DNA from 4 places in the Ferrimonas lipolytica genome. Region 4 is predicted to be linked to each of the others. Evidence: predicted binding sites of a transcription regulator. Region 4 holds the regulator's gene; each other region holds the start of a gene.
What was found. The regulator LexA, encoded in region 4, represses DNA repair genes until DNA is damaged. The targets are predictions, from matches to a motif close to TACTGTATNNNNATACAGTA.
Positions count from the first base shown of each region.

Region 1: imuA (translesion DNA synthesis-associated protein ImuA) is a predicted target of LexA. The motif match lies at 1,465-1,484, and genes of this name have one in related genera.
Region 2: ruvA (Holliday junction branch migration protein RuvA) is a predicted target of LexA. The motif match lies at 2,444-2,463, and genes of this name have one in related genera.
Region 3: HER31_RS07710 (DNA topoisomerase III) is a predicted target of LexA. The motif match lies at 1,419-1,438, and genes of this name have one in related genera.

Region 1 is NZ_CP051180.1:908,110-911,977, reverse strand. Features, by position in the region: gene HER31_RS04325 (Y-family DNA polymerase) at 1-865, opposite strand, end outside; gene imuA (translesion DNA synthesis-associated protein ImuA) at 763-1,437, opposite strand; gene HER31_RS04315 (OmpP1/FadL family transporter) at 2,645-3,868, opposite strand, start outside.
Region 2 is NZ_CP051180.1:1,255,951-1,259,818, forward strand. Features, by position in the region: gene aspS (aspartate--tRNA ligase) at 1-1,722, shown strand, start outside; gene ruvC (crossover junction endodeoxyribonuclease RuvC) at 1,843-2,364, shown strand; gene ruvA (Holliday junction branch migration protein RuvA) at 2,515-3,138, shown strand; gene ruvB (Holliday junction branch migration DNA helicase RuvB) at 3,165-3,868, shown strand, end outside.
Region 3 is NZ_CP051180.1:1,650,798-1,654,665, forward strand. Features, by position in the region: gene HER31_RS07710 (DNA topoisomerase III) at 1-1,355, opposite strand, end outside; gene HER31_RS07715 (LysR family transcriptional regulator) at 1,537-2,418, shown strand; gene add (adenosine deaminase) at 2,452-3,453, opposite strand; gene HER31_RS07725 (ABC transporter transmembrane domain-containing protein) at 3,446-3,868, opposite strand, start outside.
Region 4 is NZ_CP051180.1:3,670,142-3,674,009, forward strand. Features, by position in the region: gene plsB (glycerol-3-phosphate 1-O-acyltransferase PlsB) at 1-1,448, opposite strand, end outside; gene lexA (transcriptional repressor LexA) at 1,696-2,319, shown strand; gene HER31_RS16645 (SulA-like leucine-rich domain-containing protein) at 2,319-2,768, shown strand; gene coxB (cytochrome c oxidase subunit II) at 2,984-3,868, shown strand, end outside.

The sequences.
Region 1 (3,868 bases), 1.4 Mb from region 4:
AACGTAAGGTGGTGGTATGGCTGATCTCATGCAGCAAAATTAATTTACGTTGGTAATGCTGCGGGGGCATAAACCACTGACGCGGATCTGGCCGTTGTCCCTGTAATTGCTCTAACCACAGCAACAGTTCAGCCCCAAAGCGTTGCCCTAACTCAGCCCGAGGTAACTGCGCTAATTGGCCAAGAGTCAGCACCCCCATGCTCGCTAATCGGGGCGCTTCTGGACGCATGCAATGCTGTAATTTTAATGGTGCTAAGGCGGCCATCACTGCGGCGCGTTCCGGCTGCTGATGCGCGATGGCATTGCGGGCCAGCAATGTTGCCGCCAGCGGGGTATGCGCTAATGCTTGCCGCCATGGCAAACCGCGCAAATTAAGCTCTGTCTGCAGCTCGGTTTGCCATTGTGATAGACCCCCAAACAAGCGCAGCATCGACTGCACTTCAAGCACCAAGGTATCTGGCTCAACCACCATAACTTGGGCACTAAAACCATACGCCCAAGCGGCAAGCTCTTGCAGTGCCCTTTGCTGTTGATCACTATCTTGCTGTAACAACATCAGCTCAGCGCACAACGCAGTGGCAGTACCAAGCTTCTGCCCCTCCCTTACCCCTGCGGTCATAGCACTATCGTTACACTGCAACACCAACAAGGGATGGCCGCCGACTAAGGCTATCGGCATTGCGGCAGCGTCACCCTCAACGAACTGATGCGCCTGAGCCTGCGAATGCAGTTCCAAATCAATAAAGTGCAGACCCAACAACATCACCAAGGCCCATGAGTAACTGCCGCACTCATTGGGCTTGATTGCGGCGGCAACGGTTTCGGCCGGTGCGGTAACCCCAGTGCTAAATCTGACTGCGGCCAACCACCTCGTTGTTTGATGATACGCACGTCGCAACCGTATCGATTCGGTTGAACCAATAAGCGCAACGCCACTGCATGAGGTTGAGCCACCACCGCTTCCGGTAGATGCAGTAGCAACAAGCATTGGCCTTTCTTCGCCGCCAGTTGCAGTCGCCGTGCTTCCGTAGGGCTCAACTCATCCAGCCAAGCGAGAATCAGGCTGCAGCAACCGGAGTTAAGGCTGTGCTCTAGCGTCCATAACTGCTCTTTACGGCATGGGCTATCGATCCAAACCATCCGTGTTAGTTCAACGCCTGCCGCCGCCCATGCTGGCGCATGAGGCTGAGCCGGAGGAGCAATACACATCTGCCATCGATCTTGCTGTTGCTTCTGTTTTAGCAATGGCTGCAATAGCGCGCCGATCCCCACACTATCGCCAAGCAACTCCACTAAGCCAACCTGCGGCCAGCCGCCACCAGCAAGCTGCTTATCCAAGGCCGCGTAGCCACTACTGATCCCTTGCTCCTGCTGCTGCCATTGCTTGCCAAGCCAAATGTCGTTGCGATTAAAAAGTGTTGAAACTCGTGCCGCCATAACTAAAACCTAATACTTAACACCATGCACTGTATATTTATACAGTACACCTTATTAGGATGATGATCAAAAACGATCGTTGCTTCCCATGAATCGATCCCTGCACTATTGAGATCTCAGCTTGAGGGTGGTGGTTGGCGTGAACCACACGCAATAACTGTGTCATTACTGATTGTCGCTATGGGGTATCGGCACAACTTCGTATATCAGCGCAATCTACAATAACGTAGGTCAACAAAAAGGCTGCGTACCAACTAAGTATTGTTCTTTCTAATACAGTTAACGCACCGGCTAGGTGAGTTTTGATACAAGGGGAAAGCACTACCGCCGTTGATCTTCTGCCGCATTGGAGCAGTTCAGCGAAGCGTTTTGGACTGCGACCTAAGGCAAGGGGGATTCCAAAGGGGGCGAAGCTCGCCCCCTCATGCACACAAGAATGTGCCGTCGCCACCGCGACATCCTCACCTAAAAGCACCGCAATCGGTGAAGCCGAAGGCTTGAAATAAACCTCAACAGCTAACTACGCAACAACCTTTTATTTGGCTATGTACCAGCTAAGTGTTGTTTTTGCTAATGCTGTTAAAGCACCGCTTAGGCTAGTTTTGATACAAGGGGAAAGCACTACCGCCGTTGATCTGCTGCCGCATTGGAGCAGTTCAGCGAAGCGTTTTGGACTGCGACCTAAGGCAAGGGGGATTCCAAAGGGGGCGAAGCTCGCCCCCTCATGCACACAAGAATGTGCCGTCGCCACCGCGACATCCTCACCTAAAAGCACCGCAATCGGTGAAGCCGAAGGCTTGAAATAAACCTCAACAGCTAACTACGCAACAACCTTTTATTTGGCTATGTACCAGCTAAGTGTTGTTTTTGCTAATGCTGTTAAAGCACCGCTTAGGCTAGTTTTGATACAAGGGTAAAGCACTACCGCCGTTGATCTTCTGCCGCATTGGAGCAGTTCAGCGAAGCGTTTTGGACTGCGACCTAAGGCAAGGGGGATTCCAAAGGGGGCGAAGCTCCCCTTTGGGTGCCGTCGCCACCGCGACATAACCCCCTAATGCATACAAAAATGTGCCGTCGCCACCGCAACATCCTCCCCTAAAGCACCGCAATCGGTCTTGATATACACCTCAACACTTAACTGTGACACCGCCAACAAAAAGCCCCTGCAACCAAAGGCTGCAGGGGCTTATTATCTCTTGCTTAAGACTTAGAAGCGGTAGCTTAGCTGCGCACCAGCCAACCAAACGTCACCGCCCAGCTCACCTTGGTAATTAACACCAACGTTCTCAGTAAGAGCAACCGTTTCATCGATACTGGCGTCATCTGCTTTGATGTAGGTGAAGGCCAGATCAAGCGTCAAAGACTCACTTAGAACGTAACCGCTACCAAAAGAGAACCACAAACGATCGGAATCTGGGATGCTTAGAGTACGGTTGCCATCAGAAACCGCGCCTTTATCAAGAGCAACACCAGCACGCAGGATCATCTTGTCATCAACTTGATAGGTTGCACCTACGGCATAACGCCAGTTGTCTTTGAAGTTCTCATCTTTAAGGTGATCAGAGTAGTCATCGAAATCAACTTCCAGTGATTCAAACGCACTCCAATCGGTCCAGTTTATCGAGGCGTGCATCGCAAACTTATCGGTTAACTGATGCAAGCCAGCCAACTCGGCGGTGGCAGGTAACGGCAACACTAGCTCGCCATCTTTTTTCTGGCCTGGAGCCAAACCGAAACCAGCGCCTTCAGCTTCACCCTCTAGGGTCAGCTCGACTTCAGAGCGGAAGCTCAAACCAATGCGATTATTGGCTGTTGGGGCCCATGTAGCACCCAACTGGTAACCGTAATCAACGCCGTCACCTTCAACCGACTTGATCTTTTGACCCGCTTCCAAGCCTAAGGTTTGTGCAGCCCAACCAGGAACGGTTGCGCTAACTTCACCTTCACCGTAAACCACGCGAAGTGCTGCACCAATGGCAACCGTATCAGTCAGCTGGTAAGCCACTGCTGGAGCCAACTCAACGGTGGTGATAGAGGTATCAGAACCAAAAATAGCAGCAGCGTGGTCCGCTGGAAGCTCAGTAGCCATACCATGGGCAGAGTTTAACGAAATGCCAACAGCCCACTTATCGTTTAGGCGGTTGCTGTAGTAAAAGTTCGGGATCAAAGCAGATGGAGCAAAATCATCAGCATCTGCATCGGCGGTAGGGATACGTGCATCACCCATGGTTAAGCCAGTGGTTCCTTCCATATCTAAGTTAGGATCAACATAGATAAAACCAAAAGATATCTGCTGACCTTCAAGCTCCATCAACAATGCGCTGTTGCGTGCTTGAGAAGAGGCGTTATCCGCAATTGCTGCTTCACCAGCAAAAGCACGACCAAGGCCAGTTGCTGAAGATTCTGCCAATTGAAAACCAGCGGCGTGGGC
Region 2 (3,868 bases), 1.7 Mb from region 4:
GAAGTAACTCTAGTGGGTTGGGTTAACCGCGCTCGCAACATGGGCGGTGTGGTTTTCTTGGATCTTCGCGACCGCGAAGGCATCGTACAGGTGGTTTACGATCCAGATCTGCCAGAGGCCTTTGCTACTGCATCGAGCTTGCGCAGCGAGTTCTGTGTCCAAGTAAAAGGTTTGGTACGCTTACGTCCAGACAGCCAGATCAACAAGAACATGAATACCGGTGCGATTGAAGTGCTGGGCAAAGAGTTGACCATCATCAACCGCTCAGAGCCGTTACCAATCGATTTCAACACCGACGTGTCGGAAGAGCAGCGTTTGAAGTACCGCTACTTGGATCTGCGTCGTCCTGAGATGACCAACAAGCTGAAGTTCCGTGCCAAGGTAACCTCTGAAGTTCGTCGCTTCTTGGATGACTCTGGCTTTATGGATGTGGAAACCCCAATCCTAACTGCTGCTACTCCAGAAGGCGCCCGCGACTACTTGGTACCTAGCCGTACTCACAAGGGCCAGTTCTTTGCATTGCCGCAATCACCACAGCTGTTTAAACAGTTGTTGATGATGTCTGGCATGGATAAGTACTACCAGATCGTTAAGTGTTTCCGCGACGAAGACTTGCGTGCTGATCGCCAGCCTGAATTTACTCAGATCGATATCGAGACTTCGTTCATGTCTGCTGAGCAGGTAATGGCCGAAACCGAAACCATGATCCGCACCTTGTTCAAGAAGATGCTGAACGTGGATCTGCCTAAGTTCCCGCACATGACTTACGCAGAAGCGATGCGTCGCTTTGGTTCTGATAAGCCAGACTTACGTAACCCACTGGAACTGGTTGATGTTGCAGATCTGCTTAAAGAGGTTGAGTTCAAAGTATTCTCAGCTCCTGCCAACGATCCAGAAGGCCGTGTAGCAACGCTGCGCGTACCAGGTGGCGCTAAGCTGTCTCGTAAGCAGATTGACGAATACACCAAGTACGTTGGCATCTACGGTGCTAAGGGCTTGGCGTGGATGAAGATCAACGAAGCGGGTAACGGCATCGAAGGCGTTCAGTCGCCGATTGCTAAGTTCCTGTCTGACGATATCGTTAACGCCATTGTTGAGCGTAACGGCGCTGAGGCCGGCGACATCATCCTGTTTGGTGCCGATAGCGACAAAGTGGTAACCGATGCAATGGGCGCACTGCGTCTCAAAGCAGGTGAAGACTTCGAACTGCTGTCTGGTGAGTGGGCGCCATTGTGGGTTGTTGACTTCCCAATGTTTGAAAAAGCAGACGGTCGTTACTACGCCTTGCACCACCCGTTTACCGCACCAACCAACATGACTCCAGCAGAGCTGGAAGCCAACCCAGATACCGCATTGTCTGATGCCTACGACATGGTATTGAACGGTTGTGAGTTGGGCGGTGGTTCGGTACGTATTCACCAAGCAGATATGCAGGCTGCGGCATTCCGCGTACTGGGTATCTCTGATGAAGAAGCGCAAGAGAAGTTTGGCTTCTTGCTGGACGCACTGAAATACGGTACCCCTCCTCACGCTGGTTTGGCGTTTGGTTTAGACCGTTTGATCATGCTGATGGTTGGCGCCGAGTCTATCCGTGAAGTGATGGCATTCCCGAAAACCACCACCGCGGCGTGTCCTCTTACTAACGCGCCGGGCACAGCCAACGATGAGCAGCTGGTTGAGCTCGCTATCGCGCGCATGCCACAGCAAGAAAAGCAGGACTAACACACCCAAAGCGCTTTGGCGCTGTGTTTGTCTAGTTGACTGCGTTACAGTAAAAACCCGGCCCTAAGCCGGGTTTTTTGATCTTGCAGTTCATACCATAGCGACGGAACAACAATAATAATGGCAATCATCCTCGGCATTGATCCCGGTTCTCGCATTACCGGTTACGGTGTTATTCAAACCAATGGCCGTCACCTGCACTATTTAGGCAGTGGCTGTATTCGGCTGCCAGACGAAGAACTGCCGCAGCGTCTAAAAGTGATTTATGACGGCGTCTGCGAACTCATCAAACAGTTTCAGCCAACTGAATTCGCTATTGAGCGGGTGTTTATGGGGCGCAATGCCGACTCAGCCTTAAAGCTCGGCCAAGCGCGGGGCAGTGCCATTGTTGCTGCAATGAACAACGAGTTACCGGTTGATGAATACTCGCCAACCCAAATTAAGCAGGCGGTGGTTGGTAGCGGCGGCGCCAAGAAAGAGCAGGTGCAACACATGGTTGCTAGCATCCTAAAATTGCCCGGTATTCCGCAAGCGGATGCCGCTGACGCACTGGCCATTGCCATTACCCATGCTCATATGCAACGCGGTTTGGTGGCTATGGCCGGCAAAGCGACTGCACGAGTGGGGCGTCGTTACCGTTAGTGCAGCAGCGACAAAGTGATTCGATAAGATAATCTCTTTAGCGGATGACGACTGCAACGCAATCCGTTACTATCACCACTACTGTAAATATAGACAGTGGTTTATGCCGCTTTTGGTGTAACCGCTTTAGCGCTTGTTAGGAGAATCAGTGTGATTGGACGCTTACGTGGGATCTTGGTTGAAAAGACGGCACCGGAAGTAATCATTGAATGCGGTGGTGTTGGCTATGAGATCCAGATGCCGATGAGCAGCTTCTATAAACTGCCAGATACTGGCGTTGAAACCACAGTGGTAACCCACTTTGTGGTGCGAGAAGATGCCCAGTTACTGTATGGCTTTGCCAGTCGCGAAGAGCGAGCACTGTTCCGTGAGTTGATCAAAACCAACGGCGTTGGCCCTAAGATGGCATTGGCGATTATGTCTGGCATGTCGGCGGAACAGTTTGTTGATGCGGTTCAGGCGGAAAACGTTGTTGGCTTAACCAAAATCCCTGGTGTTGGCAAGAAAACCGCTGAGCGACTAGTGGTAGAGATGCGCGATCGCCTCAAGAACTTCAGTGCGCCGCTGTTAACACCATATGCAGACCGTCTAGCAGGTAATGACGGTACTGATGCCGCGGTTGATAAGCCAATTGATCCGCAAGACGACGCCATTGCCGCGTTAGTGGCATTAGGTTACAAGTCGGCTGCAGCAAGCAAAGTAGTCGCCAAAGTTGCGGCGCCGGGGTTAAGCTCGGAACAGATAATCAAAGACGCGCTTAAAGCGATGTTATAAGCGTTAAGTAACTCCAAGGCACAGACATGATTGAAGCAGATCGCCTAGTGGCGGCACCGGTTGAAAGCCGAGAAGAGGAAGTGATTGATCGCGCTATGCGTCCCAAGATGCTGGTGGATTACACCGGCCAGGCGGAAGCGAAAGGGCAGTTGGATATCTTTATTCAAGCTGCACGCAATCGCGGCGAAGCGCTCGACCACTTGTTGATTTTTGGCCCGCCGGGTTTAGGTAAAACCACCTTAGCCAACATTGTCGCCAATGAGATGGGGGTGAACATTAAGTCCACCTCCGGTCCGGTGCTTGAAAAAGCCGGCGATCTGGCAGCGATGTTAACCAACCTTGAAGAAAACGACGTACTGTTCATCGATGAGATCCATCGCCTCAGCCCCGTTGTTGAAGAGATCCTTTATTCAGCGATGGAAGATTATCAGCTGGATATCATGATTGGTGAAGGCCCAGCGGCGCGCTCAATTAAGCTCGATCTACCGCCGTTCACGTTAATTGGTGCTACCACTCGAGCAGGTTCACTAACATCACCATTGCGTGCTCGTTTTGGTATTCCGCTGCGATTGGAGTTCTATAACGTTGCTGATCTCACCACCATCGTCAACCGCAGTGCCGAGGTATTGAATCTCGAGATTGATCAATCGGGTGCTATTGAAGTTGCACGCCGCAGTCGAGGTACTCCACGTATTGCCAACCGCTTGTTACGCCGGGTGCGCGACTTTGC
Region 3 (3,868 bases), 2.0 Mb from region 4:
AATAACGCCTTCCACCCGGGCTTCAACAACTGCTTACCCTTGGCGACAAACAAACCGCCAGCGATCTCGAACTTCAGTTCACCCTCGCTGTACTGCGCCGGTGGATAAAATTGAATCAGATATTGGCGAGCAATAAGCTGGTAGACCTTGGCTTCATCGATACCAAGTCGACTGGAACCTGCCGCCTTAGGTGTTGGGATAATAGCGTGATGGGCCGTTACCTTGCCATCGTTCCAACAACGAGAGCGCAGGCTTTGATCAGCACCGCTAACCGCGTCTTGCAAGAAGTCGTCGTTGGTCGATATCGCCGTCATAATCTTGCTAACGTCACCCAAGTGTCCCTTGGGTAAATAGCGACAATCGGAACGTGGATAGGTGATCAGCTTGTGCTGTTCATAGAGTTTTTGCGCGGCCGACAACACCTGTTGGGCAGACAACCCGAATCGCTTCGAGGCATCAATTTGTAACGCCGATAACGAATAAGGTAACGGCGCAGTTTGTTTGGTCTGCTTATGCACCGCTGAACTGACAAGCGCCGGTTGTTGTGCAATTCGGCCAGCAACGTGTTCCGCCAGCTTTCTAGCCAGCAAGCGCCCATCTTCATCTACCCACTGCTCGCAGGCATCACTGGGTTGCCAGCGTGCTCGTATGGTATTGCCATCATGAGGGATAATGGCATCGAGCTGATAAAAGGGTTTAGCCACAAACTGGGCAATCTGCTGGTCTCGGCGCACCACCAATCCCAATACCGGCGTCTGTACCCGCCCTACCGATAATACTCCACCATAACCGGCTTGCTGGCCCAATAATGTATAGGCTCGTGACATATTCATGCCATACAACCAATCGGCTCGAGAACGTGCTAACGCGGATATCGATAGCGCAACAAAGTCACTATTGGGTTTGAGCTGGCCAAGCGCTTTAGTTACCGCGCTCGGGTTGAGATCGCTAATCAGTAACCGTTGAACCTGTTGCTTACGAGTCTTACTAAGTTTTAGGTAGTCGAGCAGCTCATCGACCAGCAGTTGCCCCTCTCGATCTGGATCTCCGGCGTGAACAATCTGCTTAGCGTTTTTGAGTAGTTTACGTACTACGCTGATCTGCTTACTCATGCCCTGTCGTGGCTTAAGTTGCCACTGTTCAATCTCTATCGGCAGATCTTGCAAACGCCATTGTTTAAAGCGCTGGTCGTACTCATCAGGCTGCAACTGCTCCAACAAATGCCCGACACACCAGGTGACGCAATCGCCATTACCAACCTCGATATAACCATTTTGATTTTTGTGGGGCTTAGCCAAAACCGCAGCAATAGCACGGCCAAGACTCGGTTTTTCGGCAATGATAAGACGGTTCATAGCTACGCAGATTAAAATAGGTTGGTATTAGATTACCCAGCATTAACGGCGCCAGCAACAAAACACTGTATAAAAACACAGATAGGTGTTAAATCGTGATCAAAACCGGTAACCAATGCCGCATCAACCCTATATCCAGTGGTATAGTTATCAGCATTGCGCATTTTTATAACATAATATTATGGTTAACTTAGACTGGCTCCAAACCTTCTGCACTCTAGTCGAAACTCGCCACTTCACTAGAACCGCAGAAAAGCTAGCGATGACTCAACCTGGGGTGAGCCAGCAGATCCGCAAGCTAGAGCAACATTTTCAACAGCCGTTACTACTGCGTGAAGGCAAGAAATTTACCTTAACGGAGGCGGGTCATCAGGTCTATCGCCAAGCTCGACAAAGCCTGATTGAGCTAGCGCAGCTCGAATACCAGCTAGGACAAGATGATCCCCATATAGGTCGATGCCGCATCGCTTCGCCGGGCAGCGTAGGCTTAAAGCTCTATCCAGTTGGGCTTGAGCTGCAGCGGCACTATCCACAGTTGCAAATCGAATATCAATTTGCACCTAACGACGGCATCGAACGGATGATGGCTGAACGTCAGCTCGATATCGGCCTTATGACTCGTATAACCGAGTTGCCGGAGTTGCACTATCACCAGTTTGCAAGTGAACCGCTGTGTTTGGTAACTCCGCCAGCCATTACTGACGTAAGTTGGAAATCGCTAATGTCGCTTGGTTATATCGATCATCCGGATGGTCGCCACCACACCACCATGCTACTTGGTGCCAACTACCCTCAATTTGAACAGATTGAACAGTTTCCCCGCCGTGGTTTTTCCAACCAGATTGGGTTGCTGTTAGAGCCGGTAGCGTTAGGGTTGGGTTTTACGGTGTTGCCGCTGCACGCCACCAACGCATTTTCTAGGCAAGATAAAATCACCATCTGGACCCTCCCAAACCCTGTTGAGGAACAAATCTATTTGGTAAAACGGCGCTATCAAGTAAGCCCTAGTCGAATCGAACTGCTGCAGCAGCAATTTGCTACCGCGCTTAATGGGGAACTGTAGAGCGGCACTTAGACCGCTCTATAAGTCGGGGGGTTAGCGACTCTGTTTGGCGACAATCAATGCTTGTCGCTCAGAGTCGGACAGAAACGCCGCTTGTAAACCGTTACGTTGGATCTGTGCTAACTGGGCCTGAGACAAACCAACCTGTTGATGCGCAATGTGGTATTCATTGCTAAGGGTCGTGAACTCCACCCCTGGATCATCGGTGTTGAGGGTGATCATCATACCTGCGTCAACAAAATCGACGATCGGGTGCTGTTTAAATCCAGCCACTGTTGTGGTTTGAATATTTGAGGTGAGACAGCTTTCCAATGGGATCTGTCGCGTCGCGAGGTACTCCATCAATTTGTGATCGGCGGCGGCATTAACCCCATGGCCAATGCGCTGAGCACCAAGGTGTTGCAGGGCATGCCAAATACTTTCTGGACCTGCAGCTTCACCAGCGTGAATGGTAACCTGAAGGTCGTTGCGATGGACCTGATTAAAATGCTGTTCAAACTGATGGCCAGGAAAGCCAATCTCGTCACCAGCTAGATCAACCGCAACGAAGTGTTGGCGGTGCGATAAGATCGCATCTAGCTCCTGCTGACAGTTTTCAGTACCGTAGCTGCGGCTTAAGATGCCAATCAGCTTAGCTTGTACACCAAACGCTTTGATCCCTGCCTCAACCCCAGCGATAACCGCCTCAACCACAAGGTTGTTGTCGAGCTGGTTAAAATGGCCCATATAGCCTGGAGAAAAACGCAGTTCGGCATAATCGATACCATCTTGGCACAAGTCGGCGACATTCTCATAAGCAACCCGGTAAACCGAATCGGCATCTTTGAGTACCTTAACCCCCCAATCCAGTTTTTGCAGGAACGCGACTAAACTCGGCTCCTTTGTTACCGCGCTGATATGAGGGATAAGCGTATCAAGATCGTGCCCAGGTAATTCAATACCATGTTGTTGACCTAACTCGAGTATCGTTTGAGGACGAATATTGCCGTCGAGGTGGCGATGGAGATCCACCAATGGGAAATGCGTATCAATCATCCTTTACTCCTGCAGGCGACCCGTTATCGGTGTCCGTTAATAATTGTAATTCTGCCAGTTTACGATAAACCGTATCGTCACGTAATAAACTGTGGTGGTCACCAACTGCTCGGGCAACACCCTGTTCCATCACTACAATGCGATTGGCATTGACCACCGTAGCGAGACGATGGGCGATGATAATGGTAGTTCGACCAATCATTAACCGCTCTAACGCTTGTTTTACTAGTGCTTCATTGTGGGCATCAAGCGCTGAGGTGGCTTCATCAAGCAGCAGCACTGGCCGGTCAGCTAAAATAGCGCGGGCAATCGCGATACGCTGTTTTTGACCACCGGAAAGATTAACCCCACGCTCGCCCAATAAGCTGTTATAGCCATCCTTCATGGTGACGATAAACTCTTCTGCACATGCTGC
Region 4 (3,868 bases):
TTGATAAATTGGTGTACCGATATCGGCTCGCCGAAGTTGACGTAGCTTTGGCCATAGTTACGTAGTTTACGGATCGCCGAGAATACCTGCCAGGCACTCTCTTTTTCCTTCTTCTTGCCCTTCAACTCTTTGTGGTACGAGTTTACTTCCATCACGTGATCGTAACCAAGATAGACTGGAACCAGCGATACCGGCCGTTCCAAGCCGCGCATTACGCTGTTTACCGTCATCGCAATCATGCCGGTTTTAGCTGGCAACAACCGACCGGTACGCGAACGACCACCTTCGCAAAAGTATTCAACGGAATAACCACGTTTAAACAACTGGTCGAGGTACTCGCGGAAAATGGTGGAGTAAAGTTTGTTGCCCTTAAACGAGCGACGGATAAAGAAAGCACCACCACGACGGAAAATCGGTCCTGCCGGCCAGAAATTCAGGTTAACTCCAGCGGCAATGTGTGGCGCCACCATACCCTGCTTGTAGATCACGTAGCTAAGCAGTAGATAATCCATATGGGAACGGTGGCAAGGAACAAATACCAGTTCATGGCCGTCTTGGCTTAGTTGACGTACCTGCTCGGCACCGCGGACATTGATGCCGTTGTAGAGCTTGGTCCACAGCCAACCAAGCACTCGATCACCAACACGAAATAGCTTATCGGAGTAGTTTGCGGCGATCTCATCGAGGATCTTATGGGCGTTCTGGCGTGCCTTTTCGATCGAGATACCTTTGCTACGAGCTTCCTCTTCGATCGCATCTTTAAGTACCTCTGAATTAAGCAGGGTACGGAACAAAACGTTACGATCAGGCAGTTTGGGGCCGGTGGCAACGGTGCGCTGGCGGCCAAAATGAACTCGAGCTACGCGGGCAAGTTTGCTGGCGATATCGCTGTCGCTGCCTCGCTGTTCGGCCATGTAACGCAGTGAAACTGCGCGGGAAAAGCGGATGAAGTTATCGCGGCCAAGCATGGCAATAATGAGCGACTTGCGGAGCCAGGTTGGTCTGTCGTCTGCCAAAATAGTAGCGCTGACGCTTTGCTCCTTACCAGGATCACGTCCCCACAGTAAGCTCACCGGGATCACCTGCACATCAAGTTGCGGGTTGGTTTTGTGTAACCCCAGCAGGTGTTCAAACTTCGCTTGGAAGTCATTACGACGTTTCGACAGACCAGTTAGCATCTTCGCTGCGGACAGTGCAACCCAGCGCGGTACCTCTTCGCCATCGATCTCTAGGGGAGCAAAAGGGCTTGGCAGGTCAAGCTTGAGGCAGCACTCGTGCAGGGCTAAACGATCAGAGAAGGAGTCTTGTGGTAAGACGTAAACGATAGGTCGGCTAAGATCGATATCTAGCTCTTGGATCGGCTGTTCAGGGATCGGTTGGCTGGTTACCATCAACCGCTGAAGGCCGTTCACAGACTTTTGCCAATGGCTCAGGTTAGAACTACTCACTCGACTCTCTTCTCTACAGAATTAACAAATAGGCGGAAGAGTTTACACCCATTAGCCAAAAGAGGCAGCAGTCAGCATCCAAACAGTCACTTGTTGGACCTATCCAGCGGATGAAAAGCCACTGATTATCGGCCAAGAGCCTTCTTAAAGTGGTTAAAACGAAGAGAAAATCGACTTTGCTGTTGAAATCATCAGCAGCCTGTATATGATTACAGTATATTCACTGTATGAATAAACAGGTATTTAAATGAAGCCGTTAACTCCGCGCCAGTCTGAAGTGTTCGATTTAATCAGGCAGCACATGCAAGATACTGGAATGCCACCTACTCGCGCTGAGATTGCCCGTCAATTAGGGTTCCGTAGTGCCAATGCCGCTGAAGAGCATTTAAAAGCACTTGCTCGCAAAGAGTATATCCAGATTGTTCCGGGTACCTCACGTGGGATCCGCATTCTTTTTGATGAGCCTGACCCAGAGCAACTAGGGCTGCCACTGATTGGCCGAGTTGCCGCTGGTGAACCAATTCTCGCGGCTGAACACATTGAATCTCACTATCAAATGGATGCATCGCTGTTTCGTCCGGAGGCTAATTACTTGCTTCGAGTTCGCGGCGATTCAATGAAAGAGATTGGCATCCTTGATGGCGATCTACTGGCGGTTCATCAAACCCAAACCGCCCGCAATGGTCAGGTAGTAGTGGCTCGCGTCGGTGAAGATGAAGTAACAGTGAAGCGCTTCCAAAAACAGGGCAACGTCGTATACCTGCACGCAGAAAATAGCGAATACGATCCTATCGTAGTTGATTTAACTGAAACGCCATTAGCCATCGAAGGGCTAGCCGTCGGCGTTGTGCGCAACGGAGATTGGCAATAATGAAATCATCAGCAAACCTACAACATCGTCATCCAGGGATTTGGCAAACACAGGTGCGTCAGCGCCCAAGTGTCACTCAGCACTGTTGTCAGCGTGGTAATGGTTTGCTGGCGATTGCCCCTCAATTGAAACAACAAGCTCAACAAGCGGGTTGGATCTTACTTATCAACGCACCAGAGTGCGATTGGAAAGGCTTTGTGCGCCAATCTGGGATTGATAGTAATCGCCTGTTACGGATAAATTGTGACGACGATATTGGTGCCATGGTGGCGTTAGAGCAGGCGCTCACCACTGGCACCTGTGCTTCGGTTTTGGCTTGGGTTGAGCCATTAGATCCGCGAGATAGAAGGCGTTTGGATTTAGTACAAAAACGCGCTCATTGCCCAGCTTTTTTGTTCCATTCGGAAACTTACAGCGCAAACGCACTATTCACCCCAATTCACCAATGAAGCGTGCTCAAACCCTTGATCAACCTAAAATGAGGTTGTAGTTTTAATGGAGTAACTCAAAAAATAACTGGCAGCAGTACTGGCAGTATTTACGTGAGCCGTTAAAGCGTATGCCCATGCCCCTTTAGGGATCAGGGAGCTTACATAGAGCAGAGACTTACTGTGCGAGCTTTCTTCGAGACGTTGCTTTTGCAACGTTGACAGGAGAAGTGTTTGTGAAGTTGAAGCTGTTTGGCATGAGTGCCACCTTACTCTGTTGGCCAACCGTGGCCGTAGAAATGCCATGGAACCTTACCCCCGGCGTTACCGATATCAGTGAGCAGGTCTACAGCCTGCACATGACAATCTTCTATATCTGCTGTGTTATCGCCCTGATAGTGTTCGGAATAATGCTTTATTCCTTGATCTATCACCGCAAGTCTAAAGGCGCAAAGCCGGCCAATTTCCATGAAAGCACTAAAGTTGAGATCGCTTGGACTGTGGTGCCATTCCTCATCCTGATCGGCATGGCCGTGCCTGCAACCAGCACCTTGATTGCGATGGAAGATCCGTCGGAGTCAGCATTGACCATTCAGGTCACCGGATCGCAGTGGAAGTGGCACTACAAGTATTTTGGCCACGATATTGAGTTTTATAGCCTCCTCTCTACTCCAACTGATCAGATCCGCAATCAGCAAGAAAAGAGCGATAACTATTTGTTGGAAGTGGATAAGCCGCTGGTGTTGCCCACCAATCGCAAGGTGCGCTTTTTGATGACCTCCGATGATGTGATTCATAGTTGGTGGGTGCCAGCCTTCGCGGTGAAGAAAGACGCGAATCCAGGCTTTATTAATGAAGCTTGGACCAAGGTTAACGAACCAGGCACTTATCGCGGTCAATGTGCTGAATTGTGTGGGAAAGACCATGGCTTTATGCCTGTAGTGGTTGAGGTGCTTCCGGAGGAGGAGTTTGACCAATGGTTAGTGGCCCAGCAGCAAGCGGCAACCGATGCAGCAGCAGCGGAGCAAGCATCGCTTGAGCAGCAGATGACCATGGCAGAGGCGATGGCATTAGGTGAGTCGGTCTACATTGGTCGCTGTGCTGCTTGTCATCAGCCTAAT